DNA from 3 places in the Mesorhizobium maamorense genome. Region 2 is predicted to be linked to each of the others. Evidence: riboswitches for the same ligand, from Rfam matches in the RefSeq annotation. Region 2 holds a riboswitch; each other region holds the start of a gene.

Region 1 (9,648 bases), 2.4 Mb from region 2:
CCTGGTCAGGTCCTGGTTCATCTTCTCGATCTGGTCCAAATTGGGCATCAACGGGTGGGGTGTCGAATACGGCGCCATAGAATTCTCCTGGTCGTTTCTTCGTTCGCCCCGCCCCGTTCTTCTCGCTCCGGGCTATCGCCCATTCAATGCTTCTCTATTCCGCCGCCACCAACACCGGCTCGGCCCGGTGCGCGTTGCGCGAAAACTCGTCGATGCGCCGCTCCACCTCGCCGCGGAAGTGCCGCATCAGGCCCTGGATCGGCCAAGCGGCCGCGTCGCCCAGCGCGCAGATCGTGTGGCCTTCGACCTGCTTGGTCACGTCGAGCAGCATGTCGATCTCGCGCTTCTGCGCCTCGCCGCGCACAAGCCGTTCCATCACCCGCCACATCCAGCCGGTGCCTTCACGGCACGGCGTGCATTGGCCGCAGCTCTCATGCTTGTAGAAGTAGGACAGCCGCGCGATGGCTTTTACGACATCGGTCGACTTGTCCATGACGATGACGGCCGCCGTGCCGAGGCCGGATTTGAGGTCGCGCAGCGCGTCGAAATCCATCGGCGTATCGATGATCTGCTCGGCCGGCACCAGCGGCACCGAGGCGCCGCCAGGAATGACCGCCAGAAGATTGTCCCAGCCGCCACGGATGCCGCCGCAATGCGTCTCGATCAGCTCGCGGAACGGGATCGACATCGCCTCTTCGACGGTGCACGGATTGTTGACGTGGCCGGAGACGCAGAACAGCTTGGTGCCGACGTTGTTGGGCCGGCCGAAGGATGAGAACCAGGCCGCGCCCCGGCGCAGGATCGTCGGCGCCACCGCGATCGATTCGACGTTGTTGACGGTGGTCGGGCAGCCATAAAGGCCGACATTGGCCGGAAATGGTGGCTTCAGCCTGGGCTGGCCCTTCTTTCCCTCGAGGCTTTCGAGCAGCGCCGTCTCCTCGCCGCAGATATAAGCCCCGGCGCCATGGTGCATATAGACGTCGAAATCGTAGCCTGAAGTGTTGCCCTTGCCGATCAGCTTGGCCTCATAGGCCTCGTCGATGGCACGCTGCAGCGCCTCGCGCTCGCGGATGAACTCGCCGCGCACATAGATGTAGGCCGCGACCGCGCCCATGGCGAAGCCGGCGAGCAAGGCGCCTTCGACCAGCGTGTGCGGATCGTTGCGCAGAATGTCGCGGTCCTTGCAGGTACCGGGCTCGGATTCGTCGGCATTGATGACGAGATAGCTCGGCCGGCCGTCACTCTGCTTGGGCATGAACGACCATTTCAAGCCGGTCGGGAAACCGGCGCCGCCGCGGCCGCGCAGGCCCGACGCCTTCATCTCGTTGACGATCCACTCGCGCCCCTTGGCGACGATGCCGGGCGTGTTGTCCCAGGCGCCGCGCGCCATTGCGCCGGCCAGCGACTTGTCGAAGAGGCCGTAGATGTTGGTGAAGATGCGGTCTTTGTCCTGAAGCATTGTTCGTCCCTCAGACCGGCTTCTTGCCGAAGACGCGGATATATTCGGCGACGCCGCCCTTGGCGAGCGCCTTGGCCTGCTTGACCCAGTCGTCTCGCTCGATGCGGCCGCGGAAGGAGAGATAGCTGTCCACCCACTCCCGTTCGGCCTTCTTCCAAGACGCAACCTGGGCGAAGGTGAAGATGCCGAGCGAATGCAGGATGCTCTCGGTCCTCGGGCCGACGCCGGAGATCAGCTTGAGATCGTCGACCAGCGCCGGCCTGGCGATGCCGGCCGGCCGGTTCTTGTCTTCCAACGAAGGCTTGGCCGCTTTGGCGGGAAGCTTGGTTTCCGGCGACTTGAACGCGGAAGCCGGCTCAGCCTTGTTCAGGGGCCGCTGCGCGGCTTCAAAACTTTCTCGACCTCGGGCGCCGCCTTGTTGGCGTTTGTCGCCGAGTGGCGGGGAGCCGCGACGCTCGCCGCTTTTTCCGTTGCCGACGCGACCTTGGCCGGCGACGGCGTTTTCAGCGCCGGGCTGGTTTCAGCCGCATCGGTTTTCGGCTTGCTGGCATTGGACGGCGCGACAGGGGTGGCGGCCGGCGTTGGCACCGGCGCCGCGATGATCGCGTCGGGTGCCGCCTTGGCGGCCTTGGCGGCTTCCTGGCGTCCCTGTCACGGGTCGACTTGAGGATCGCCTTCTCGCTCTTCAGCGTCGTGAGGCCGGCGGCCGGCTCCGAGCCGGTGCGGCCGTTCTGCGGCCCCGGCGTCACCGAGGCGCCCTTGCCCGCATCGTAGAGATCTATGATTTCGGCCAGCCGTTCCGGCGTCAGGTCTTCGAACGTGTCCTTGAAGATCATGACCATCGGCGCGTTGACGCAGGCGCCGAGGCATTCGACCTCTTCCCACGACAGCGTTCCCCTGTCGTTGGTGTGGAACTGGTCATGGTGGATCTTGGAGCGGCACACGTCCATCAGCGCTTCCGAGCCGCGCAGCATGCAGGGCGTGGTGCCGCAAACCTGGATGTGCGCCCGCGTGCCGACAGGATTCAGCTGGTACTGCGTGTAGAAGGTCGCGACCTCGAGCCCGCGGATGCGCGGCATGCCGAGCATGTCCGAAATCGTCTCGATCGCGGCCTTGGTGACCCAGCCTTCCTGTTCCTGCGCCAGCATCAGCAGTGGAATGATCGCAGACTGTTCCCGGCCCTTCGGGTACTTCTTGATCCATTGCTTGGCCGCGGCCGCGTTCGCCCGGTTGAAGGCGAAGGATGCTGGCTGGACGCTGGCTTCTGCGAGACGACGGACTGACATTTAGCGATCGACCTCACCAAACACGATGTCGAGGGAGCCGAGGACGGCGGTGACGTCGGCCAGCATGTGACCGCGGCACAGGAAATCCATGGCCTGGAGATGCGCGAAACCGGGCGCGCGCAGCTTGCAGCGATAAGGCTTGTTGGTGCCGTCGGAGACCAAATAGACGCCGAACTCGCCCTTGGGCGCCTCGACCGCCGCATAGACCTCGCCGGCCGGCACGCGGTAGCCCTCGGTGTAGAGCTTGAAGTGGTGGATCAGCGCTTCCATCGAGCGCTTCATCGCCTGGCGCTTTGGCGGCACGACCTTGCCGTCGAGGTTCGACACCGGCCCGGCGCTTTCCTTGCCGAGCAGGAGATCGATGCACTGGCGCATGATCTTCGCCGACTGGCGCATCTCTTCCATGCGCACGAGGTAGCGGTCGAAACAGTCGCCGTTCTTGCCGATCGGAATATCGAAATCGAGCTCCGAATAGCATTCATAGGGCTGCGATCTGCGCAGGTCCCAGGCAGCGCCCGAGCCACGCACCATGACGCCGGAAAAGCCCCAGGCCCAGGCGTCGGCCAGCGAAACCGTGCCGATATCGACATTGCGCTGCTTGAAGATGCGATTGCCGGTCAGCAACTGATCGAGGTCGTCGATCGACTTCAGGAACGGATCGATCCACTTGCCGATGTCCTCGAGCAGCTTCTGCGGCAGGTCCTGGTGAACGCCGCCCGGACGGAAATAGGCGGCATGCATGCGCGAACCCGAGGCGCGCTCATAGAACACCATCAGCTTTTCGCGCTCGACGAAGCCCCACAGAGGCGGCGTCAGCGCGCCGACGTCCAGCGCCTGCGTCGTCACATTGAGGATGTGCGACATGATGCGGCCGATCTCGCAGTAAAGCACGCGGATCAGCTGACCGCGCTTCGGCACCTCGATGCCGAGCAGGCGCTCGGCGGCCAGTGCGAAGGCATGCTCCTGGTTCATCGGCGCGCAATAGTCGAGCCGGTCGAGATAAGGCACTGCCTGCAGGTAGGTTTTGTGCTCGATCAGCTTTTCGGTGCCGCGATGCAAGAGCCCGATATGCGGATCGACACGATCGACCACTTCGCCGTCCAACTCCAGAACCAATCTCAAAACACCATGCGCGGCAGGGTGTTGCGGTCCGAAGTTGATGTTAAAATTGCGGACGGAGGTTTCAGCCATTACTGCTTTGCCTTCTCATCCCCTGGCAGCACGTAATCGGTGCCTTCCCACGGGGACAGAAAATCGAAATTGCGGAATTCCTGCTTCAGTTCCACCGGCTCGTAGATGACGCGCTTGGCTTCGTCGTCGTAGCGCACCTCGACGAAGCCGGTCAGCGGGAAATCCTTGCGCAGCGGGTGACCGTCGAAACCGTAGTCGGTGAGGATGCGCCGCAGATCGGGGTGGCCCGAAAACAGCACGCCATAGAGATCGTAGGTCTCGCGCTCGAACCAGTCGGCGCCGGGATAGACGCCGGTGATCGACGGCACCATCGTCTCCTCGTCGGCCTGCACCTTGATGCGGATACGCACGTTCTGCTTCGGCGACAACAGGTGATAGACGACGTCGAAGCGCTTGGCCCGCGACGGATAATCGGCGCCGCAGACATCGATGACCGAGATGAATTGGCAGCGCGGATCGTCACGCAGGAAAGTCACCACTTCGATCAGATCGCGCGGTTCGATATGGATGGTGAGTTCGCCATAGGCGAACACTGCTTCATTGACGCGGCCAATCAATTTTTCGCCGAGATAGGTCGACAGTTCGCTCAGGGATGCGGCCATGGATTTACCGTTCGATCGTGCCGGTGCGGCGGATCTTCTTCTGGAGCAGAAGAATGCCATAGAGCAGCGCTTCGGCGCTCGGCGGACAGCCGGGCACATAGATGTCGACCGGCACGATGCGGTCGCAGCCGCGCACCACCGAATAGGAATAGTGGTAATAGCCGCCGCCATTGGCGCAGGAGCCCATCGAGATGACGTAGCGCGGCTCCGGCATCTGGTCGTAGACCTTGCGCAGCGCCGGGGCCATCTTGTTGGTCAGCGTGCCGGCAACGATCATGATGTCGGACTGGCGCGGAGACGCGCGAGGAGCAACACCGAACCGCTCCGAATCGTAGCGCGGCATCGAGGTGTGGATCATCTCGACGGCGCAGCAGGCGAGGCCGAAGGTCATGAACATCAGCGAGCCGCTGCGCGCCCAGGTGATCAGCGCCTCGGTCGAGGTGACGAGAAAGCCCTTGTCGGCGAGTTCGTTGTTGATTTCGAGGAAGAACGGATCATCGGACCCAACCGGCCTGCCGGTATTGGGATCGATCAGACCCTTGGGCTTCGGCGCGACGAGCGTGCCGGAACTGTCGCTCAATCCCATTCGAGCGCTCCTTTTTTCCATTCATAGGCAAAGCCGATGGTCAGCACCGCCAAAAACACCATCATCGACCAGAAACCGAGCATGCCGATTTTCGAGAACGACACCGCCCACGGAAACAGGAAGGCCACTTCCAGGTCGAAGATGATGAACAGGATCGACACCAGGTAGAAGCGGATGTCGAACTTCATACGGGCGTCATCGAACGAGTTGAACCCGCATTCGTAGGCGGAAAGCTTTTCCGGGTCGGGATTGCGATAGGCCACCAGGAACGGCGCCACGATAAGCGCGACGCCGACAGCCGCCGCCACTGCGATAAACAGGACGATGGGCAGGTACGAACTGAGAAGTGCGTTCATGCTGCGGCTTTCCGTTGGCGCCAATCCATTTTGATTACAGCACCAGACCCTATTGCGGAAGCGTGACAGTTTAACCGCTGAACCGTTTTAAGGGGCCTTTGCTGCAACGCGGCGAGGGTTAGCGCAGCGCTTCCGGCGAAGCAAGTCAAACCTTGTTCAAAACACTGGCCTGGACGGCATAAGGGAAGAAACTGGTCCGATCCGCTCCTGTTTGATTTCCTTCGCTTTTTACTCCACTTTTCTCTCCTGACAGAGTTGCCGCCAAAACCCTGCTAGCATGGCCGGAATCAACTGTCCGAACGACGCTCAACAAGCCATCAGAGTCGCATCCGAATGAAGGAAAAGATCTCGCTTGCCACGGCCCGGCGTATCGCGCTCGCCGCCCAAGGGTTCACTGATCCCCGCCCCGCCGGCACGCCCGACCGACGCCACTTCGCCCGCGTGCTCTCGCGTACCGGCCTGCTGCAGATCGATTCCGTCAGCGCGGTGGTGCGCGCTCATTACATGCCGCTCTATTCGCGCCTTGGTCCCTACCCGTTCGCCTTGCTCGACAACGCCGCCGTCACGCGCAAGCGCACGGTTTTCGAATACTGGGCGCACGAGGCTTCCTTCCTGCCGGTCGAGACCTATCCGTTGATGCGTTGGCGCATGCAGCGCGCCGAGCGTGGCGATGAAATGTATCTGGGCCTGGCCAAATGGGGCCGCGAGCACGCCGCCTATATAGAAGAGATCTACCGCGAGGTCGCGGAGCGCGGCCCGATCGCCGCCTCCGCGCTCGAAGGCCAGAAAGGATCCGGCGGCTGGTGGGGCTGGAGCCACGCCAAGCATGCCTTCGAATGGCTGTTCTGGGCAGGACGCATCACCACCGCGCACCGCCGTGGCTTCGAACGCTTCTATGATTTGCCCGAGCGCGTACTGCCGCAGGCGATCCTCGATCTGCCGGTGCCGTCTGCCGAGGACGCGCATCGGGAATTGCTGCGGATATCCGCCCGCGCTCATGGCGTCGCGACAGCAAGCGACCTGCGCGACTATTTCCGCCTGTCGCCGGCCGACATGAAGGGCCGGCTGGAGGAGCTGGTTGAAACAGGCGAGCTGGTGCCGATGCGTGTCGAGGGCTGGAACAAACCGGCTTACCTCCATAAGGAGGCCCGTATTCCACGAAAAATCGAGGCCCGCGCCTTGCTGGCGCCGTTCGATCCGGTCGTTTTCGAGCGCTCGCGCACGGAGCGGCTGTTCGATTTCCACTACCGCATAGAAATCTACACCCCTGCCGAAAAGCGGCAATACGGCTATTACGTCCTGCCGTTCCTGCTCGGCGACAGGATCGTGGCGCGCGTCGACCTCAAGGCCGACCGGCCGGCCAGCGTGCTACGCGTCCACGCGGCCTATGCCGAGCCCAGCGCGCCGCCTGAAACCGCCGCGCAACTCTTCCAGGAATTGACGCAGATGCAGCGCTGGCTCGGCCTCGAACGGATCGAGGTTACGCCCGCCGGCGACCTTGGGCAGCCGCTCGCCGACATTGCCGTGTCGTAGACGCGCGTTGACACCGCCGCCTGCAAGAGCCTAAATCCAATCCAGACGGTCTCCTCTCGGCAAAGGGAGGAGCCAAGAGGGAATGCGGTGCGAAATCTCGATTTCAAATCCGCGGCTGTCCCCGCAACTGTAAGCGACGAGCCAAGGCCGAAAACCACTGGGACGGTCCCGGGAAGGCGGCACGAAGGCGATGACCCGCGAGCCAGGAGACCTGCCGTCTGAGACTTAAGAATCCGATCGCCCGGCGGGTTTTCCGGGCAAGGAGCCCGATTTGGAACGCGACAGCAGTTTCCCGGCTGAAACAGCGGACATTTTGTCTGGCGATAGCGACGCCTTGGCCGGTGTCACTGTCATCATCTGCGCTTCCTGCCGCGACGAGACCGGTTCCGATGCCAATCCCCGCGCCGGCGAAGTTTTGGCTCAAGATACGCGCCAAGCCGCAATGGCCGACAATGTCCGCGTCCGCACCGTCGAATGCCTCGGCAACTGCAAGCGCCGCCTCAGTGCCGCGATTCTTCGCGACGGCTGCTGGAGTTATGTCTTCGGCGACCTGAACATCGCCAGCGGCGCCGATCTCGTCACCGGCGCGAAACTCTTCGCCGCTTCGACCGACGGCCTCATTCCGTGGCGCGGCCGTCCGGATTCCCTCAAGCGCGGCCTCGTTGCCCGCATTCCTCCCCTCGACATGCTGAAGGACTGATCATGACCGCCGCAGTTTCCGCCGCCACTCTCTCCCGCGTCCCCTGTACCGTCGTCACCGGCTTCCTGGGTGCCGGCAAGACCACGCTGGTCCGCCATCTCCTGGAAAACGCGGGCGGCAAGCGTATCGCCATCATCGTCAACGAATTCGGCGACATCGGCATCGACGGCGAGATCCTCAAGGGCTGCGGCATCGACACCTGCCCGGAAGAAAACATCGTCGAACTGGCCAATGGCTGCATCTGCTGCACCGTCGCCGACGATTTCGTCCCGGCGCTCGACCAGATCCTGTCGCTGACGCCGAAGGTCGACCATATCCTGATCGAAACCTCGGGCTTGGCTCTGCCCAAGCCGCTGGTCCAGGCCTTCCAGTGGCCGACGGTGAAGAGCCGGGTGACAGTCGACGGCGTGATCGCCGTGGTCGACGGTCCGGCACTCGCCGAGGGGCGCGTCGCCAACGACATGGACGCCCTACAGGCGCAACGCGCGCAGGACCAGACACTGGACCATGACGACCCCGTCGAGGAGGTGTTCGAGGACCAGATCGCCTGCGCCGACCTCATCATCCTGTCGAAGAGCGACCTGATGGATGCCGCAGGTTCGGCTCGCGCCAACGCCATCATTGGCGAACACTCCGCCCGCGCCGTGAAGGTCGTGCCGACGGCTCATGGCAAGGTCGATCCGTCCGTGCTGCTCGGGCTAGGCCTCGCCGTCGAGGACGACATCGAGAACCGCAAGTCCCATCATGACGGCGCCTTCGACCACGAGCACGACGACTTCGATACGTTCATCGTCGACATCCCCTCGATCGCCAACCCGGACGACCTGGCAAAGCGCGTCGCCACCGCCGCCGAACAGGAGAACGTGCTGCGGGTGAAAGGCTTCGTCGAGGTCGGCGGCAAGCCGATGCGGCTGTTGCTGCAGGCGGTCGGTCCGCGCGTCAATCATTATTATGACCGCGCTTGGACGGCTGACGACGACCGCCGCTCGCGCCTGGTCGTCATCGGCCTCAAGGGGCTGAACCGCCCGGCGATCGAGCATATCCTCGCCGGCTGAGGCAACACCGACCGCGATGCACATCCTCACCACCACATCCGCCTCGCTCGACGATCTCGCCGAGCCGGTCGATCTGCGGCAGACGCCGGCGGAAATGGTGGCGCTGTCGTTCACGGACAGCGACCTGGCCGGACTGGCAGCGGCCTGGAAAGGCGACGCCGATCGGCTGCCCACGATGCGGCTGGCCGCGCTGCGCGACCTGCGCCACCCCATGTCCGTCGACCTCTGGATCGACAGCGTCGCCCGTCACGCCAAAGTCATTCTGGTGCGTATTCTCGGCGGTTACGAGTGGTGGCGCTACGGCTGCGACCAGTTGGCCGTGGTTGCCCGTGAGCGCGGCATAAAGCTGGCACTGCTTCCCGGTGAAAGCCACGACGAGGACATCAGGCTGATCGAAGCCTCGACGCTGCCGCGCGAGGAACTGGACGGGCTGCTCAATTATTTCCGCCAGGGCGGCCCGGCCAATATGAGCGCGCTGGTGCGCAGGCTGGCGCGGTTGGCGGGGCGGGATGTGACGACTGCCGAACCGATTAGCGTGCCGAAAGCCGGGTTTTATGAGCCGGGGCGCGGAGTCGTGGAGAAGCCGGACTTATCGAATGTCGGCATTCCGTCACACCCCCCTCTGTCATACCGGACATCTCGCCTGCGAGGGGGGAGATCAGCTGTCATCAAAGCCGGCTCCTCTTTTGTTGCGTCAGAAAAGGATGTGTTTGCACCATCTGAAAGGGGCGAGAGCGTCGATGACGGGGCAATCTCCCCCCTTGCGGGGGAGATGTCCGGCAGGACAGAGGGGGTGTGACGGGACTCGACGTTGACAACATCAATGCTCGCACCATTCCCGTCCTCTTCTACCGCTCGATGCTGCTCGCCGCCGATGTCG
Region 2 (9,648 bases):
ATTCGGCCTCGTTGAGAAGCCTAGCGCCGAAATTCTGCCGGAGAACGACAAGGGACGATTTGCCGTCACCAATGTACCAGAGGATGCCTATGTTTTCCGCGTGCCGTCGCTACGCAATGTAGCAATCACCGCGCCATACTTTCATTCGGGCAAGGTCTGGGACTTGAGAGAGGCGGTCGCCATCATGGGCACCACCCAGCTTGGCCAAGAGCTAACGCAAATCGAAATCGATCGGATCGTTGCCTTCCTTAACTCGGTGACCGGAAAGCGACCGGACATTGCAAATCCCATCTTGCCACCTGAAACGCCCACAACACCTCGGCCTCGATCCTAGGCGTTGGGATAGCAGACGATCGCGCGGGGCCTGTTAGCATTGGTTGCCTGGTCCGGGCGAATTGCCAAAAACGCCGCCGTGCGATTGGGCCGCGATACGTCGCCTCCGATTGAGCGGCGCACGTTGGGGAGGAGCCATTGCTTTGTAGCCAGCCATGCTACCGCGCGGAGATCGCCGGCAGGCCAAGGTGGTGTCCTGTCAGCACCTCGGCAAAGTCACGCTGACCAGTCGACCTACCAGTCCATCACCACCTTGCCCGAACTGCCGCTGCGCATCGCGTCGAATCCAACCTGGAAATCATCGATGCCGATGCGGTGCGTGATCAGGCCTGAGACGTCGAGCGGGCCCTGGACCAGCGCGATCATCTTGTACCAGGTCTCGAACATCTCGCGGCCATAGATGCCCTTGAGATGCAGCATCTTGAAGATGACCTTGTTCCAGTCGATCTCGAACCCGGTCGGCGCAATGCCGAGGATGGCGATCTTGCCGCCATTGTTCATGGTGTCGATCATGTCGCGGAAGGCGGGGGCTGCCCCCGACATTTCCAGGCCGACATCAAAACCCTCCGTCATGCCGAGCGCCGGCATCACGTCGCGCAGTTTTTCCTTGGAGGCGTCGACGACGTGCTGGACGCCAAGCTTGCGCGCAAGATCCAGCCGAACCGGATTGATATCGGTGATAACGACCTTCCTGGCGCCGACGCATTGCGCCACCAGCGCGCCCATGATGCCGATCGGTCCGGCGCCGGTGACCAGCACGTCCTCGCCGACCAGATCGAATGACAATGCGGTGTGAACCGCATTGCCCAGGGGATCGAAGATCGCGGCGATCTCGTCCGGCACATCGTCCGGGATCGGCACGACATTGTGCTGTGGGATCGCCAGGTACTCGCCGAAGGCGCCCGGGCGATTGACGCCGACGCCGAGCGTGTTGCGGCACAGATGCCCCCTGCCCGCGCGGCAGTTGCGGCAATGTCCGCAGACGATGTGGCCTTCGCCCGACACGCGTTGGCCGACCTTGTATTCGGTGACCGCGGCGCCGAAATCCGCGACGGTGCCGACGAATTCATGGCCGGTCACCATCGGCACGGGCACCGTCTTCTGCGCCCACTGGTCCCAATTGTAGATGTGGACGTCGGTGCCGCAGATCGCGGTCTTCTTCACCTTGATCAGGACGTCGTTGGGGCCGATTTCCGGCACCGGCACCTCTTCCATCCAGATGCCCGGCTCGGCCTTGGCCTTCACCAGCGCCTTCATTATGTTCGACATCAGGTGCTCCTTACAACTTGGTTTGGTTCCACTCCTCGCCGCTCCTCTCCTCTGGTAGCCCCAAGAACGGAAAGGTAGGTTTCGAGAGCAAAGCTGAAATCTTTGGACCGATCGTGATGTTGGCGGCTGCGTTGGTGTCGAACACTCCAACCGCGAGCGGTGCGCGAGAAAACCCAGTTCGAACCTCCGCGGAAGCGGAGCAAGCGCCGCGCCAGATGCAGCGAAGTTTCAGTTCAAGGATGAGGAATGAGAGCAGCTTTCGGCTCGGGCTATGTTGTCGATGTCCGCCACATGCGGCGCAATCACTCGACACGATCCTCTCGATGATCGATCTCGCCGCGATATCTCAATAGTACGGACGCACAGGCGGCATCCGCAAACGTTCGCCCCTCGGTGAAGTGTCTGTTGACCGCTGGCGATGTGAGGGGCAGAAACTCATGGACGAAGCCGCCTTCTCACACCTCGTGCTCTAGATCATCCGTCCTCTGACCAGAAGCGGCTTCCCAGATCCTGCCCCGCGGGCTCAGCCGTCCAGCGGGCCTTCGGCTAGACGACAAGGGCGGGGCCCCGCTCGTGCCTACCGACTTGCGCGCGGCTTTTCGATGGCGTCCTTTCTGCCTCGAATTATCCCCGAAGCCCGCGGGGTCAGATACTTGCCGCTCACAGTGGCTCAGCGGCCTGCGCCTGGACCTTCTCCCGTAGCGCGCGTGCTGCAGCGACCATGTTGATGAGGGCAGGGCGGACTTCCTCCCATTTCCTCGTCTTGAGGCCACAGTCCGGATTGACCCAAAGTTGGCTGTCCGACAGTCGCTCGCGGGCAAGTTGGGCGAGATGCAAAATCTCGCCGACTTCCGGGACACGTGGTGAGTGAATGTCGTAGACGCCAGGACCGATTTCGTTCGGATATTTGGACTTCGTGAAGGCGTCCAGCAGTTCCATTTTGGAGCGCGACGTCTCAATCGAAATGACGTCCGCGTCCAGTTCAGCAATGGAATCGATGATCTCATTGAACTCCGAATAGCACATGTGGGTGTGAACTTGGGTCGCGTCCTCTACGCCCGTCGAAGCGATCCGGAAGCATTCGACAGCCCAGCCGAGATAATGTTTCCAATCGGACTTCCGAAGGGGCAGGCCTTCGCGAAATGCGGCCTCATCGATCTGGATCACCCTTGCGCCAGCTCTTTCCAGGTCGGCCACTTCATCGCGGATGGCGAGTGCGATCTGGCAGCAGGCCTCGGCGCGGGGTACGTCGTCGCGAACAAAAGACCAGTTGAGGATCGTCACCGGGCCTGTGAGCATGCCCTTCACCGGCTTTTTCGTGAGTGACTGGGCAAATTGCCACCAGTGGACTGTCATCGGATTCGGCCGCGATACGTCGCCGAAGATGATGGGAGGGCGCACAAGCCGGGACCCGTAACTTTGCACCCAGCCATGCTGGGTGAAGGCGAGGCCGGACAGTTGCTCCCCGAAATGCTGCACCATGTCGTTTCGTTCGAACTCGCCGTGCACCAGCACGTCCAACCCGATTTCCTCCTGCCAACGGACCGCCGCCTCTGTCTCCTTCTTCAGGAACGCCTGGTAGTCGATATAGCTCAGTCGGCCCTTGGCATGTGCGGAGCGCGCCCTGCGCACCTCGGGCGTCTGCGGGAAGGACCCGATGGTCGTCGTGGGGAACGGCGGCAGGCCGAGCGTGTCAGCCTGGACTCTCGAGCGCTTGGCAAATGCGCTCTTTCGTTGCTTCTTGCCGCCGTCAATGCTGCTTACGCGCCCGTGGACGAGCGGATCATGGACCTTTCCAGACATTGCGCGCGCGGCGGCCGCCTCTTCAGAAGCCTTCAGCGCGCCTGCTACGGCCTCCCTGCCTTCCGATAGGGCTTGGGCCAGCACGAGCAGCTCTTCAGTCTTCTGGGCGGCGAATGCCAGCCACGACCCGACGTCCACGTCGAGCGCGGTCTCCATCCGCAGGTCCATCGGCACATGAAGCATTGAGCAGGAAGGCGCAATTTCGACGCGGTCCAGCGGCCAGCCGGCAATCACCGGCTCGATGCGGTCGAGAATGGCATTAAGGTTCGCGCGCCAGACGTTGCGCCCGTCGATCAAGCCAAGTGAGAGCACCAGATCCTTCGGTGCGAGCCGACCAACCGTCACCAACTGCTCGGGAGCGCGCACGAGGTCGAGATGCAGGCCCGCCAGGCGCAGCGAAAGCGCGGTCTCGAGATTGTCTCCCAGCGGCCCAAAATAGGTAGCCAGCATAATCTTCAACTTGGGCGCGGCTTTCGACAGCTGCCCGTAGGTGAATTCGAAGGCAGCTCGTTCGTTCGGGTTGAGATCGAGCACAAGCGCCGGCTCGTCAATTTGCACCCAGTCGGCCCCCGAGAGCTCCAGCCTCCCAAGCAGTTGCTCGTAGACGGGCAGCAGCCGCGGTAAGAGCGCTATGGGATTAAAGCCCTGGTCGGGAGACTTCGCCAGCTTGAGGAAGGTCATCGGTCCAAGGATGACCGGGCGTGTATGGATGCCGAGCTCTTTTGACTCCAGAAAGTGATCGACTGGTTTCGTCGACGAGAGGGCGAATGTCTGATCGTCGCCAAGCTCCGGCACGATGTAGTGGTAGTTCGTGTCGAACCATTTGGTCATTTCCATCGCGGTTACGCGCTGCCCCTGAACTGCATGCCCGTGACTGGCGTGTCCGCAACCCGCCGTATCGCCTTGCGTCCCGCGCGCCATCGCGAAGTAGATGTCGAGCGGGACCTCGCCGCTCATCCAGCCGTAACGAGCTGGCACGGCGCCGACCATTGCTGCGGTGTCGAGCACATGGTCATACAGTGAGAAATCGTTCGACGGGATTTTCGACACGCCGCGGTCGTGCTGCTCGCTCCAGCTGGCGGCACGGAGCGCCTTCGCCGTCGCCAGAAGGTTGGCAGCAGACGATTTTCCGGACCAGTAGCTTTCGAGCGCGAATTTCAGTTCTCGCCGGCGACCGATACGCGGCACGCCAAGCGTTGCTATGGGAACTTGCTGGGAGACATTCATTCCATACCCCGATGGTTGGGGGCGGGGACAAGGAAGGCGCTAACAGGCCGGCATCAATGCCGAACTGCCGCGGCCACCAGACACCCCGCCCGTGGACGTTGTTCACCGTGGCAGGTCTCCTGGCTCGCGGGTCACAGCCTCTGCCCCGTCTTCCCGGGGCAGTTCACCCCAGTGACATTGGTGGGTAGGCTCGCCGCTTACAGTTGCGGGGGCAGCACCGGCATTGCACCGGCTTCCCTCTTAGCTCCGCTGGGGCAACGCCTTGCGAAGAACCACGACACCCGAACAATCGCAGCCCCTCGTGTTGCTGTCAATAACGTATAAAGAAATGTTTATGTGTTTATGTGAAACCTTTTACCTGCTACGGGTTTGCACGGTCCAAGGCCCCGGTCCAGCTGAGCCGCTTGTGCCCCAGTTTTGCGCAGGCCGTGCCTGGCTGCTCCGGCAAATCCGCTAGCAGCACGATCCTGGCTAACGACTTCGTCAAATGGCGTGTTGGCCACCATGATCGGCCACAGTGCTGGCCCGAAGAGCGTAAATGTTTCCGAGCCGTCAAAATCCGAAATCTGGAGAAAACTGCCATCCTTCACGGAAGGGCACGCGACATTTCTGCACGCGCTTGTCTTAACAGCCCTGCAGCAAGTGCGGTGGGCAGCACCTTGCGATATGCCGCCTACAGCAATCCCGCCAGTTCGGCTTCTCTGCGCAGATTCTGCCTTGGCCTGGGGCCGATCTGCTGGATCACCAGGCCGGCCGCCAGTGAGCCGAGATCGCCGCAGGTCTTGAGGTCGCGGCCCTGCGTATAGCCATGCAGGAAACCCGCGGCATAGAGGTCGCCGGCGCCCGTCGTGTCGACCAGCTCCTTGATGGCGGTCGCCTGGATGACGACGGTCTCGTCGCCGCGCGCGATGACGGAGCCTTTTTCCGAACGCGTCACGGCGGCGACTTTGCAGTCCTTCCGGATCCGGGCCAGCGCCTCGTCGAAGGACGAGGTCTGGTAGAGCGACTTGATCTCGTGGCTGTTGGCGAAGACGATGTCCACGGTGCCCGAGCGCATCAGGTCGAGGAACTCGTCGCGGTAGCGGTCGACGCAGAACGAATCCGACAAGGTCATCGACACTTCGCGGCCCGCCGCGTGCGCCAGCTTGGCCGTCTGCCGGATCGCCTCCTTGGCGCGGGGCGGATCCCACAGATAACCCTCGAAATAGGTAACCTTGGCGCCCGACGCCTTGTCGGCCTCGACGTCCTCCGGCCCGAGCTCGACGCAGGCGCCGAGATAGGTGTTCATCGAGCGCTCGCCGTCGGGGGTGACGAAGATCATCGAGCGCGCCGTCGGCGGCTCCCCCTGAAGCGGCTTGGTGTCGAAGGCGACGCCCTGGGCGTGGATGTCGTGGGCATAGATTTCGCCCAAAGCATCGTTGGAAACCTTGCCGAAGAAGGCGGCGCGGCCGCCGAAGGAGGCAACGCCGGCCGCCGTGTTGCCCGCGCTGCCGCCGGACGCCTCGATCGCCGGGCCCATGCGGCTGTAGAGCAGTTCGGCGCGGTGCGTGTCGATGAGGTTCATCGCGCCCTTGATGATGCCATTGGTCTCCAGGAATTCCTCTTCGCACTGGGCGATGATGTCGACAATCGCATTGCCGATGCAAAGCACGTCATAGTCCGGCATCAATGTCTCCGCCAAAATCCGCGCCGGCTTCTTGCCATGCCCTAGCGGGTGTTTCTTACGAGTGTGGAATGGGTCGCCCTATGCCGACGCGTCCAATACCGGTGCATCACGCAGCTGCCGGTCCTGCCTCTCGCAACAGCTCGTCAGCTCTGTCCGTCTTTTCCCAGGTGAACTCCGGCTCTTCGCGGCCGAAGTGTCCGTAGGTCGCGGTCTTGCGGTAAATCGGCCGTAAGAGATCAAGCGCCTTGATGATGCCTTTCGGCCGGAGATCGAAAAGCTCAAGGACGGCGCGCTCGATCCTTTTTTCATCAATCTTTGCGGTTCCGAATGTATTGACGAGGACAGAGACCGGCGCGGCCACACCGATCGCATAAGCAAGCTGAACCTCGCACAACTCGGCGAGTCCGCTGGCAACGACGTTTTTTGCGACGTGCCGCGCCCCATAGGCGGCCGATCGATCAACCTTGGACGGGTCCTTGCCCGAAAAGGCGCCACCGCCGTGACGCCCCATCCCGCCGTAGGAATCGACGATGATCTTGCGGCCGGTAAGCCCGCAATCGCCGCGCGGCCCACCGACCACGAACCGGCCTGTTGGATTGACCAGGAACCTGATCCCCGTCGTATCCAGGTCCTGAGGCAAGACCGGCCTTATGATCTCCTCAATGACGCCTTCGCGGACCGTGGCTTGTGAGACCTCCTCGTCATGCTGCGTCGACAGGACTATGGTATCAAGCGCTACCGGGCGCAAACCCTCATAGCGGACGGACACCTGAGATTTCACGTCCGGGCGAAGCCAGCCAAGGCCTCCGGTTTGGCGCACCTCTGCCTGTTTTTTTGTCAGATCATGAGCAAGTTGGATTGGCAACGGCATCAATGTTTCGGTCTCGTTGCACGCGTATCCGAACATGAGGCCCTGATCCCCAGCTCCCTGCTCGAGATCCTGCCCTCGCCCCTCGTCGACGCCTTGGCTGATGTCGGGCGACTGCTCGGTCAAGGCCAAGATCACGGCGCATCGCCGGCCGTCAAAGCCGATCGCATCGTCGTCATATCCAATGTCCAGGATGATATCGCGGGCAACTTGGCTGTAGTCGATCTGCGCGTGGCTGGTGATCTCGCCAGCCAGAACGACCATCCCTGACTTAACCAACGCTTCGCAAGCAACTCGGGCCGTAGGATCCCTGCGAAGGATCGCATCAAGCACGCCATCTGAGATATTGTCGGCCATCTTGTCGGGATGTCCCGCGCCGACGGATTCGGAAGAGAACACGAATTGTCTGGTCATGGAATGTCCTCGCTTCAAACGTTGGAATTGGATGTGACAGTTGATCCGGCCGCCTTACCTGTCGGAGATGCCAGGCACGTCGAACGCAGCGCAGAAGTCGGCAACGTCTCTGCGTACTCTGGCATGCACGTCCGAATCATCGGGCTGGCGACAGACCAGGTCGATGAAAGCGGCAATCTGCACCATTTCCGCTTCGCGCATGCCCACAGACGTTACTGCTGGCGTGCCTAACCGAATGCCGCTGGTGAGCGCGGGATGGCGCCGGTCGCCAGGCACCATGTTGAAATTCGTAATGATACCTGCTTGCGACAAGCGCTCGGCATAGGCTTTCCCAGACAACGGCCGGTCCCGAAGATCAAGGATCAGCATGTGATTGTCAGTGCCACCCGTGACGAGTTCATAACCTCGCTCCAGAAGCGCCTGGGCCAGAGCCTTGGCGTTGTCAACGATCTGCTGACCGTACACACGGAAGGACGGGTTCCCTGCTTCCTGCAGAGCGACAGCTAGCGCGGCAATCGTATTCATGTGCGGTCCGCCCTGGAGGAGAGGGAACACGGCACGGTCTATGCGTTTGGCCAGATTGTGTTTGCTCTTGGAATGATAGAGCGCCTGATGGCGGTCTTCATTCCTTGACAAGATGAAGCCACCGCGGGGACCGCGGATCGATTTGTGAGAGGTGCTGGTGACCACATCGCAATGGCCAACAGGATTCGGATGCACTCCTGCGACAACGAGGCCGCTGATGTGGGCGATGTCGGCCACCAGGTAGGAGTTCACCTCCGAAGCAATTTCTGCCATTGCCTCATAGTCAAAGATACGCGGATAGGCAGTTCCGCCGACCCAAATGAGCTTCGGTCGTTCCCGCTTGGCCGTCTCGCGCAAGCTGTCATGGTCAATCTGCTGCGTCTTTTCGTGCAGCCCGTACGGAACTCGCTGATAGTCAGTGCCGGAGAAGTTGACGGCCCAACCGTGAGTCAGATGCCCGCCGCCGGGGAGGGTCAACCCCATCATCTTGTCTCCCGGACACAACAGCGCTCGACAGACAGCCTGATTGGCCGGCGAGCCGGAATAAGGCTGCACGTTCGCGTGTTCACAGCCGAATAGCGACTTCAATCGCTCGATAGCGAGGTTCTCAAGCTCATCGACGATCTCGTTTCCGGCGTAGTAGCGCGCGCCGGGATATCCCTCGGCATACTTGTTGGTGAAAATAGACCCGGTCGCTTCCAGCACCGCGGAGGACGCGAAGTTCTCGGAGGCGATAAGTTTGAGGGTCGTCCGCTCCTGGCGCTCCTGTCTTAAAAGCAGCTCGTGAACGCGAGAATCTGTGACAGCCAGGTGAGGCCACTCGCAAGTGCCAAGCTCCGCGATCGCGCCGCCAGTCGAATTGTTCATATTAGCTTCGCGCTCCATTGGGACTAAGTTTCAGGCAAGCAGGCGGTCACCTTGGACCGCGCGCCCTGTATCGCCTCCAGGCGCTGTAGGTCTTGTCTGTGATGGCCATCGCCGTGGGGCAGGAGATCAACCAGCAATTGAACCAAGCCGCCGTCCGAGCCTCCTGCTTCGAGGTGGTACGAAGGCCAGGGACGCTGTTCGTTGCCGAGAAGAAAGCCGGCTCTGGCGAGCTGGCGGACGTGTGCGACCACGTGCTCACGAGACAGACTCAGAACTTCTGCTAGCTCGCAGACGGTTAGGTCCGCATGCGCACAAAGTCCCAGGATTCGAAGTCGATCAAGATGAGCCGCGGCTTTTAGGCGCCTGACCAGTGTCATCATCGGCCGGCACTCGTTGTACTAACTTCCTCCATTTGGCGTCCTCCACTCTTTCAGAGGCAATCTTGCCGTCCGACAAGTTCAATACGCTCGACCGAGATCGTGTGCGACACATCTCTTCGACCAAGGCAAATGCTCCTGCCGGCTCCGCTTTACCGAGCTGCAGGTATTTGGTCGGGCCACGGCGCCACGGTCTCGACCCGCGGCTTTAAACGAGGCTCAACGTACATATTCTCAGCGGTTTAGAGTGCTAAAAGTCCGCGATTTTCTTTGAAGGATCTGTTGCGACGCGTGCATAC
Region 3 (9,648 bases), 840 kb from region 2:
CTTGTAGGAGAAGCCGCCCCTGATATGCCCCATCCTGCTGGCGACTATATCCACGGCCGCCTTCTCGAGATTGCGGTCGTAGCGCGTTCCGGCGATGGCCGGCGCTGCGATGGCGGTCAGGATCGCCATGCCGCACAGAAGCGTCTTCACTGTTGTTGTCTCCCTGCCTGGCCAGAACCTAGCAGCGTGCCGTTGAAAAACGGGCAAGAGACACGGTAAGCAAAACGCCAAACCGCAATGTCAACAATGCGTTACGACATCGAGCCGGCAAACCGATTCAAGCGCTTGATGTGTCGAGTCAGGCGCGCTGGGCGCGGACCGCCTGCCCGAGGGCGGTGAAAACCGTATGGACGATGCCGGCGGCATCGAGACCGGCATCGGCATACATCTTTTCCGGCTTGGCGTGGTCCGCAAACACGTCCGGTAGCACAAGCGGGCGCACTTTCAGACCGCTTTCCAGCAGGCCCTCATGGGCGAGGAACTGCAAAACGTGACTGGCGAAGCCGCCGACGGCGCCCTCCTCCACCGTGACCAGAACCTCGTGCGAGCGGGCCAGCCGTCGGATCAGGTCCTCGTCGAGCGGCTTCGCGAAGCGCGCATCGGCGACGGTGGTCGAAAGCCCGGACGCGCCCAGTTCCTCGGCCGCGATCAGGCAATCCTGCAAGCGCGTGCCGAAGGAGAGGAGTGCCACCTTGCCGCCTTCCCTGATGATGCGGCCCTTGCCGATTTCGAGCACCGAGCCGCGATCGGGCATGTCGACGCCGACGCCATTGCCGCGCGGATAGCGGAAGGCGATCGGGCCGTCATCGTAGGTTGCCGCGGTGCGCACCATGTGGCGCAGTTCCGCCTCGTCGGCCGCCGCCATGACGACGAAGCCCGGCAGGGAGGCCAGGAAGGTGGTGTCGAAGGCGCCGCAATGGGTGGCGCCGTCGGCTCCGACGAAGCCGGCGCGATCGATGGGGAAGCGCACCGGCAATTTCTGGATCGCCACGTCGTGCACGACCTGATCGTAGGCACGTTGCAAGAAGGTCGAATAGATCGCCGCGAACGGCTTGTAGCCTTCGGTCGCGAGGCCGGCCGCGAACGTCACCGCATGCTGTTCGGCGATGCCGACGTCGAAGGTCCTGGCCGGAAACACTTCGCCGAACAGATCAAGCCCGGTGCCGCCCGGCATAGCGGCGGTGACGGCGACGATGCGCTCGTCCTCCTGGGCCTCCCGGATCAGGCTTTCGGCGAACACCTTGGTATAGGCCGGCGCGTTGGCCGGGGCCTTGGCCTGAGCGCCGGTGATGACGTCGAACTTGTTGACGCCGTGATATTTGTCGGCCGCGGCCTCGGCCGGCGCGTAGCCCTTGCCCTTCTGGGTGACGACATGGATCAGCACGGGGCCCTTGCCATTGTCACGGACATTTTTCAGCACCGGGATCAGATGGTCCAGATTGTGGCCGTCGATCGGACCGATATGGTAGAAGCCGAGCTCCTCGAACAGCGTGCCGCCGGTGACGTAGCCGCGCGCATGCTCAACCGCCCTGGTGATGGCACGGTCGGCACGCTTGCCAAGATACGAGGTCAGTTTCTTGCCGAAGTCGCGCAGGCCGACATAGGCCTTGCCAGAGGCCAGGCGCGCCAGATAGGCGCTCATGGCGCCGGTCGGCGGGGCGATCGACATGTCGTTGTCGTTGAGGATGACGATCAGGCGGGCATCGAGCGCGCCGGCATTGTTCATCGCCTCGTAGGCCATGCCGGCCGACATGGCGCCGTCGCCGATGACAGCGATGACATTGTTGCGGCCGCCGGCAAGATCGCGGGCCGCCGCCATGCCGAGGCCGGCCGATATCGACGTCGAGGAGTGGGCGGCGCCAAACGGATCGTATTCGCTCTCGGTGCGGCGGGTGAAGCCGGAGAGGCCGCCCTCCTGGCGCAGGGTGCGGATGCGATCGCGGCGCCCGGTCAGGATCTTGTGCGGATAGGCCTGGTGGCCGACATCCCAGATCAACCGGTCATCGGGCGTGTTGAAGACATAGTGCAGCGCCACGGTCAGTTCGACCACGCCAAGCCCGGCGCCGAGATGACCGCCGGTGCGCGACACCGCGTCGATCAGTTCGAGGCGAAGCTCCGATGCCAGTTGCGGCAATTCGCTTTCGGAAAGCGTGCGCAGCTCGGCCGGGATGCGGACCTTGTCGAGAAGCGGCGTATGCGGCGTTGCGTTCACGGGTAGGCCCAGGCTTCTGTTCATGCGCGGGATAGGCCGCCGGCAGGCGAAAGTAAATGCCTGTCAAATGACGCGGAAGGCACGGCCCCGTCGTCGATTTCCTCAGCCGTCCGGCAGGGGAATGAACTCTTTCTCATCGCCGGGAACGATGTCGAAGCGGCCTGTTTTCCATTCTTGCTTGGCCTGTTCGATGCGCTCCTTGGAGGACGAGACAAAATTCCACCAGATGTAGCGCTTCGAGCCCAGCGAGGCGCCGCCGAACAGCATGAAATGGGCACCGGCCTGTGAGGATACGACGATCTCGTCGCCGGGCCGGAACACCAGAAGCCGTTCCGCCGGAAACACGTCGCCGGAAATCGAGACCTCGCCTTCCAGCGTATAGATGGCGCGTTCTTCCGCGTCGGCAGGGATTTTCACGCTGGCGCCGGGCGCCAGCCTGAGGTCGGCGTAGAGCGTCTCGGAATCGGCCCGCACCGGGGAACGCAGCCCCTGGAAATCGCCGATGACGATGCGGCCACTGACGCCTTCCGCGTCGATGTCGGGAAGCCGCGCGACAGCGGTGTTTTCGAAAACCGGCGCCACTTCCTCCTTGCCGTCCGGCAGCGCCAACCATGTCTGCAGCCCCGAGATCGACATCGGCGCGCCGCGCAGTTCTTCCGGCGTGCGCTCCGAATGGACGATGCCGCGGCCGGCGGTCATCAGGTTCACGTCACCCGGCTCGATCACCATCTCGGTGCCGAGCGAATCGCGATGCCTGATCCTGCCGTCGAACAGGTAGGTGACCGTCGACAGGCCGATATGAGGATGCGGCCGGACGTCGAGCGCCTGACCGGCACGCAGGATGGCCGGGCCCATGCGGTCGAAGAAGATGAAGGGACCGACCAGCCGCCTTTTGGCGGTCGGCAAGGCGCGGCGAACCTGAAAACCGCCAATGTCCTTGGCGTTCGGAATGACCATCAATTCGATCTGGTCGCTGGCAAAGGCATCGCCGGCTTCAGGATCCCTCCCGGGAAAGAAGCTCATGAGCTCTCCTTGTCAGCGGCCGATGGCTGCTTTGGCCAGATCAGGCAAAGCGGATCGCCGCCTTCGCCCGCAGCTTGGCCGCAACCTCCTCGCGATTGCGCGGATGCTGGTTGGTTTCAAGCGAATCGAGAAGCTCGCGCGCCGACGCCGCGATGGCCTCGACGGCATGGTCGAAGGCGTGCTGGTTCTGCTTCGAAGGCCGCGTCGTTCCGCTCAGCTTGCGAACGAATTGAAGGGCTGCATCGCGCACCTCGTCGTTGGTCGCCGGCGGATCAAAATTGAACAGGGTCTTGATGTTTCTGCACATCGCTTCCGTATCTCCTCTTGTCCTGGAGCCGTTTCAATCGGGACGCGTTCTATCCTCAATCATGATCGTGTCAAAAACCAGAGAGACGGCTGCGTGCCTCAATCCGCATCCAGCGGCTCCGTCCCGACCGGCTTGCCGTCGCGGGACAGCCTGATCTTCTCCACCTTGTCCTCGGCCGCCTTGAGCAGCCGGTCGCAATGCACCTTCAGCGCCTCGCCGCGCTCGTAGATCCTGATCGACTGGTCGAGCGGCACATCGCCACGCTCCAGATCATCGACGATCTTCTCCAGCGCGTCGAGAGCCTGTTCGAAGCTCATCGCCTTGACGTCTTCGTTGGTTTCACCAGCCATCATTCATCCTTTCATCAGTCGCCCGACATGGGCGGCGACCGAAAATGCCAATCCTTGCAGATCGTAGCCGCCCTCGAGCAGGCTGACGAGCCGGTTGCCGCTGTGGCGCGCCGCGCGCTGCATGAGTTGGCCGGTCGCCCAGTCGAAATCATCCTCGGTCAGGTTGATCTCGGCCAGCGGGTCGCGATGATGCGCATCGAAGCCGGCCGAAATAATGATCAGGTCGGGTGCAAAATTGTCGAGCGAGGGCAGCACGCGCGACAGGAAGGCATCGCGGAACGCCTCGCTGCCGGTCTGCGGCGCAAGCGGCGCGTTGACGATGTTGCCGGCGCCGGTTTCGTTCTTTGCTCCGGTGCCGGGGTAGAGCGGCATCTGGTGCGTCGAGCAATAAAGCACGGACGGATCGTCCCAGAAAACATCCTGCGTGCCGTTGCCGTGATGCACGTCCCAGTCGACGATGGCGACGCGTTCGATATCGTGTTTGCGCTGTGCATAACGTGCGGCGATGGCCGCCGTGTTGAACAGGCAGAAGCCCATCGCCGTCGCTTTCTCCGCATGATGGCCGGGCGGCCGGGCGGCGACGAAAACGTTGTCTGCCCTGCCGGCAAAGACGTCGTCGACGGCGGCGTTGGCGGCGCCGATCGCGGTGATCGCCGCTTGCCAGCTCTTCGGGCTGGCCGTTGTGTCGGCATCTATGCGGGCGATGCCCGTATCGGGAATGGCGGCGCGTACCCGCTCGACGAAATCCTCGGGATGCGCGTAGAGAATGGTGGCCTCGTCGCCTTGTGGCGCCTCGAGGCGATCGAGCGCGGCAAAAGCCTCGTCGTCGAGCACGCGCTCGATTGCGCGCAAGCGGTCCGGCCGCTCCGGATGGCCGGGTGGCGTGATGTGCTCGAGGAAGATCGGATGGGTGTAGAGACGAGTGGCCATGCTCCCTATCTAGTGCCCCGGCGCGGCGATGGCCATGCATTGCGGCCTGATGGCTGGGGAAAATCGCGCCTGCGTCCATTCGAGTCGCCGCGGGGATTGGCGGCGTAGGGGCTTCGTCGTAAAGTCTCGGCCACTGCCTGGTGCCCGCCGCGAGCGGGAGAATCGGGAACACGGTTTGATACCGTGGCGTGCCCAACGCTGTAAGGGGGACCGCGCCGGTAAATGCCACTGTCGATGACGGGAAGGCGCCGGATGCGGGTTGATCCCGAGCCAGAAGACCGGCCTGGCAGGCATCGTCATCCGCATGGTCAGGCGGACGGCAGTTGATTGCAATCGCAAGGGGACAAGCGATGCCGGACAATATGACCATCCCCGTGGGTGACGGATTCGACCAGATGGCGCGCGATGCGGTCTACCGCGCCATGTTCACGCGGCGCGATGTCCGCAGCCATTTTACATCAGAGGCCGTCGACGACGAGGTCTTGGCGCGGCTGCTGCTTGCCGCCCATCACGCGCCATCGGTCGGCTTCATGCAGCCATGGAATTTCATCGTCATTCGTGGCACCGAACGACGGGAACAGGTGCGCGACCTGTTCCTCGCGGCGCGCGAGCAGGAATTGCCGGCGATCGAGGAAGAGCGGCGGGCGCTCTACCGCAAGCTCAAGCTGGAAGGCATCTGCGAAAGCGCGCTCAATATCTGTATCACCTGCGACCGCCGACGCTCACAGGGTTCGCCGCTGGGACGCTGGCACAATCCCGAGATGGATCTCTACAGCACGGTCTGCGCGGTGCAGAATTTCTGGCTGGCGGCGCGCGCCGAAGGCGTCGGCGTCGGCTGGGTCAGCATTATCGAGGCGCAGGCGTTGAAAGGCCTTCTGTCGATTCCCGAGCATGTGACGCCGGTGGCCTATCTCTGTGTCGGCCGTGTCTCGGAGTTCGCGCCGAAACCGGACCTCGAAACACATGGCTGGGGGCGGCGGCTGCCGCTGCCCGAGCTGATCATGAGCGAGACGTTTTGCGGACAGGGCGAAGTTCCGCTCAAATCAACGATCGCACGCCTCAAGGCGGCAACATGCGAAAAGTCTGACAAACCCTTGATTTGATTGCCGATACGGCATGCCCAGAGCTGCCGGCGGCCTGCCGTCGTCAGGCGGCTCCGGTATCCTTCCTCAACAATCCTTCAAGCAGTTGCTTGAATGCCGCCACCACGGTCTTTGACGTCGCTTCCGGGTCGTTCGAATTGGCGATCCGCTGCGCCGCCTGGCTGCTCGCCCCGTTGATCAGCCGTGCCGCGGTCTCGGGGTCTACGCCCGGGACAACTACCCCGTCGCCCTGCAGCGTCGTCAGGTGATCGGTCATCGACGCGACGCAGGCATTGGCGTTCGGCCATTGCGCGGGATCCCCCAGCACGGCCGGACCGTCCCGAAACATGATGCGCTGGATTTCCGGCTCCAGCGCCATTTCGATGTAGCTCGTGCATTCGTCGACGAAGCTTTGCCAGCGGGTCGGTGCTTTCGCTGCAACCTCATTCACCCGTGCCGCCATCTCGGCGTCTATCTCGGCGATAACCGCCTGCAAAAGCCCCTTCTTGTCCCCGAAATGATGATAGAGCGCACCGCGCGTCAGCCCGGCCGATGCGGTGAAATCATCCATCGATGCCTCGGCATAACCGATCGTTCCGAACGCATGCCGGGCCGCGGCAATCAATTTGGCGCGCGTTTCGGCGATCATTTCCCTGCGGGGCTTGTGCATCTCTTCTGGCCTTATCCACATACGTCACGTATGCCAATTGACATACGCGACGTATGATCTATTTAGTTCATACGCATCGTATGTAATTTCCGAATCGCCTTTTGTCGAGGAACGGACCATGCAGAACCCCTATTCCGAGATCTTTCGAGCCCCTGGCGCCAAGGGCTTTGCCGCTGCAGGCTTCATGGCGCGCCTGCCGATCGCCATGGCGCCGATCGGCATCGTGGCGATGCTGTCGCAGACGCGTGGCGAATACTGGCTGGCGGGTGCCGTCTCGGCGACATTCGCGCTGGCCAACGCTTTCCTGGCGCCGCAGATCTCCAGGCTGGTCGACCGCCTCGGCCAGACATGGATCGTCGTGCCCACCACCATCATCTCCGTGCTGGCATTCCTGCTGCTGATTGCGTCGGCCAACCAGGATTGGCCGGTATGGACAATGTTCGTGTCGGCGCTGCTGGCAGCGGCCATGCCCAGCATGCCGGCAATGGTGCGCGCGCGCTGGACCGAGCTTTTTCGCGGCCGGCCGGAGATGAACACCGCCTTTGCCTTCGAATCGGCGGCCGACGAACTGGTCTATATCGCCGGCGCGTCGCTGTCGGTGGGCCTCAGTGCGGCGCTGTTTCCGGAAGCAGGCATGCTGGCGAGCACGTTGTTTCTCGCTTTGGGCTCGATAGCATTCATCCTGCAGCGATCGACCGAGCCGAAAGTGCGGCCGGTGGACCATGGTTCGACTGGCTCGGCAATCCGCCTGCGGCCGGTACAGATCATCACCTTCGCCCTAATCTTCATCGGCGCGACCTTCGCGACGACGGAAGTGAGCACCGTGGCGATCACCAAGGAGTTCGGCCAAGCCGGTGCCGCAAGCCTGGTGATCGGCGTCTATGCGCTGGGATCGTTCGTGTTGGGCATCGTGGTCGGCGCGCTCAACCTCAAGACGCCGCTACAGCGCCAGCTGACCGTCGCGGTCGCCATCATCGCAGTCAGCACGATTTTGCCGCTCACCGCCGACAGCGTGCCGATTTTGGCGCTGACCGTCTTCATCAGCGGCGTGGCGATCTCGCCGACTTTCATCACGGCATTCGGCCTGATCGAACGGCATGTGCCGGAAGCGATGCTGACCGAGGGCATTACCTGGGTGACAACGGGAATCGGCATCGGCATGGCGCTGGGCTCTTTCGCCGCCGGCGCGGTGGTGGATGCGTTCGGCGCCCAGAACGGGTTCTGGGTCTCGGTGGTCGCGGGCGGCATCGCGCTGGTCACGGTGCTGCTCGGCCAGCGCAGTCTTGCCACTCACAAATGCGAGTTGGATGGGTGTGAAGCGGCCGTCGCTGCCGCGGAATGAACCATGACGCGTCCGGTTCAGCGGGTCGGACGCTATTGCCGCCGTCGAACCTAGAGAATCTCGGTCTTGGCGATGTGGATGCCAAAACCTTCGAGGCCGACATAGTGGCGCTCGCGCGAGGCGATCAAATTGATCGAGGAAATGCCGAGATCCTTCAGGATCTGAGCACCGAGCCCGATCTCGCGCCATTCATTCTCGCGACGGCGCGCCTCTTCGTGGTCCTCCCGGTCGCCGCTCGCCGGCCGGTTGCGCTCCTGGTGGGCGACACCGACCGAGCCCTCGCGCAGATAGACGATGACGCCGCGCTTGCGCTCGCCCATCGCCTTCATGATGGCGTCCAGCCGGTGGCTGGTGCCGAAGACGTCGGTCACCACGTCCTCGGAGTGCAGACGCACAGGCACCTCTTCTCCGTCGCGGATGTCGCCGAAGACGACGGCGACATGGTGCATGGAATCCCAGGGCAGCGTGTAAGTGAAGACCTGCGCCTTGCCGCCGAGCGTGTCGATCTCGGAGCATGCCACGCGTTCGACCAGCGTTTCCTTGCGTTGCCGGTAAGCAATGAGGTCGGCGACAGAAACCTGCTTGAGGCCGTGCTCCTCGGCAAAAGCCGCGACCTGCGGGCCGCGCTTGACGGTGCCGTCGTCATTGACCAGTTCCGAGATCACGCCGATCGGCGGCAGGCCGGCGAGCTTGCACAGATCGACGGCCGCCTCGGTATGGCCCGAACGCATCAGCACGCCGCCTTCGCGCGCGATGAGCGGGAAGATGTGGCCGGGGCGGACGAAATCGGAGGCGCCGACATTGCCGTTGGCGAGATTGCGCACGGTCAGCGTGCGGTCGTCGGCCGAAATGCCTGTCGTGGTACCATGCTTGAAATCGACGCTGACGGTGAAGGCGGTGGTGTGCGCCGAATCATTGTCGGCGACCATCGGCGCAAGGTTGAGGCGCTTGGCCTCCTCGCGCGGCATCGGCGTGCAGACGATGCCCGAAGTGTTGCGCACGATGAAGGCCATCTTTTCCGGCGTGCAATGGACGGCGGCGACGATCAGGTCGCCCTCGTTCTCGCGCCCGTCATCATCCATGACGACGACGATCTCGCCCCGCTCGAAGGCCCGGATTGCTTCGACGATTTTCTTCTGGTCGTAAGACATGGAATGCTCGCTTCGCTCGCAAGGGAGTAGGGGAATAGGGCGGTAAGGCAGTAGGGGAAAGGAAAAATTGCTCGTCTCGCGGGCAGCTTAACATACTGCCCTACTGCCCTACTGCCCTACTGCCTTCCTTGCCTGTCTGTCCTCGGTGCCGCAGATAATGGTCGGCGATTGCGCAGGCAACCATCGCCTCGCCGATCGGTACGGCGCGAATGCCCACACACGGATCATGGCGACCCTTGGTCATCACTTCGACGTCGTTGCCGTCCTTGTCGATCGACTTCCGGGGCGTCAGGATTGAAGACGTCGGCTTGACGGCGAAGCGGGCGATGATCGCCTGGCCGGTCGAGATGCCGCCAAGGATGCCGCCGGCATTGTTGGACAGGAAAACCGGCTGGCCGTCATTGCCGATGCGCATCTCGTCGGCATTCTGTTCGCCGGTGATGCGGGCGGCCTCGAAGCCGTTGCCGATCTCGACGCCCTTGACGGCGTTGATCGACATCAGGCCTGACGCGATATCCTGGTCGAGCTTTGCGTAGATCGGCGCGCCGAGGCCGGCCGGAACGCCGTCGGCGACGATCTCG

The links. Region 2 has a riboswitch for cobalamin ahead of metE (5-methyltetrahydropteroyltriglutamate--homocysteine S-methyltransferase). Riboswitches for the same ligand answer to the same signal wherever they lie in the genome.
Region 1: linked by a shared signal. The riboswitch ahead of ACIU1A_RS13910 (DUF1636 family protein) and the one ahead of metE (5-methyltetrahydropteroyltriglutamate--homocysteine S-methyltransferase) in region 2 are both predicted to bind cobalamin.
Region 3: linked by a shared signal. The riboswitch ahead of bluB (5,6-dimethylbenzimidazole synthase) and the one ahead of metE (5-methyltetrahydropteroyltriglutamate--homocysteine S-methyltransferase) in region 2 are both predicted to bind cobalamin.

Annotation. Positions count from the first base shown of each region.
Region 1 is NZ_CP173356.1:2,721,862-2,731,509, forward strand. Features, by position in the region: gene ACIU1A_RS13870 (NADH-ubiquinone dehydrogenase) at 1-78, opposite strand, end outside; gene nuoF (NADH-quinone oxidoreductase subunit NuoF) at 155-1,459, opposite strand; partial or broken gene ACIU1A_RS13880 (NADH-quinone oxidoreductase subunit E) at 1,470-2,745, opposite strand; gene ACIU1A_RS13885 (NADH-quinone oxidoreductase subunit D) at 2,746-3,936, opposite strand; gene ACIU1A_RS13890 (NADH-quinone oxidoreductase subunit C) at 3,936-4,538, opposite strand; gene ACIU1A_RS13895 (NADH-quinone oxidoreductase subunit B family protein) at 4,543-5,124, opposite strand; gene ACIU1A_RS13900 (NADH-quinone oxidoreductase subunit A) at 5,115-5,480, opposite strand; gene ACIU1A_RS13905 (winged helix-turn-helix domain-containing protein) at 5,814-7,013, shown strand; cobalamin riboswitch at 7,043-7,247, shown strand; gene ACIU1A_RS13910 (DUF1636 family protein) at 7,285-7,713, shown strand; gene cobW (cobalamin biosynthesis protein CobW) at 7,716-8,768, shown strand; partial or broken gene cobN (cobaltochelatase subunit CobN) at 8,785-9,648, shown strand, end outside.
Region 2 is NZ_CP173356.1:305,100-314,747, forward strand. Features, by position in the region: gene ACIU1A_RS02065 (cytochrome-c peroxidase) at 1-334, shown strand, start outside; gene tdh (L-threonine 3-dehydrogenase) at 568-1,602, opposite strand; gene metE (5-methyltetrahydropteroyltriglutamate--homocysteine S-methyltransferase) at 2,263-4,608, opposite strand; cobalamin riboswitch at 4,724-4,924, opposite strand; gene ACIU1A_RS02080 (adenosine kinase) at 5,306-6,298, opposite strand; gene metK (methionine adenosyltransferase) at 6,405-7,580, opposite strand; gene glyA (serine hydroxymethyltransferase) at 7,635-8,972, opposite strand; gene ACIU1A_RS02095 (ArsR/SmtB family transcription factor) at 8,996-9,352, opposite strand.
Region 3 is NZ_CP173356.1:1,146,426-1,156,073, reverse strand. Features, by position in the region: gene ACIU1A_RS05955 (hypothetical protein) at 1-150, opposite strand, end outside; gene dxs (1-deoxy-D-xylulose-5-phosphate synthase) at 299-2,236, opposite strand; gene ACIU1A_RS05945 (pirin family protein) at 2,315-3,235, opposite strand; gene ACIU1A_RS05940 (DUF2277 domain-containing protein) at 3,276-3,542, opposite strand; gene ACIU1A_RS05935 (exodeoxyribonuclease VII small subunit) at 3,641-3,892, opposite strand; gene ACIU1A_RS05930 (histone deacetylase family protein) at 3,896-4,822, opposite strand; cobalamin riboswitch at 4,944-5,124, shown strand; gene bluB (5,6-dimethylbenzimidazole synthase) at 5,173-5,925, shown strand; gene ACIU1A_RS05920 (TetR/AcrR family transcriptional regulator) at 5,969-6,574, opposite strand; gene ACIU1A_RS05915 (MFS transporter) at 6,693-7,916, shown strand; gene ribB (3,4-dihydroxy-2-butanone-4-phosphate synthase) at 7,967-9,067, opposite strand; gene aroC (chorismate synthase) at 9,168-9,648, opposite strand, start outside.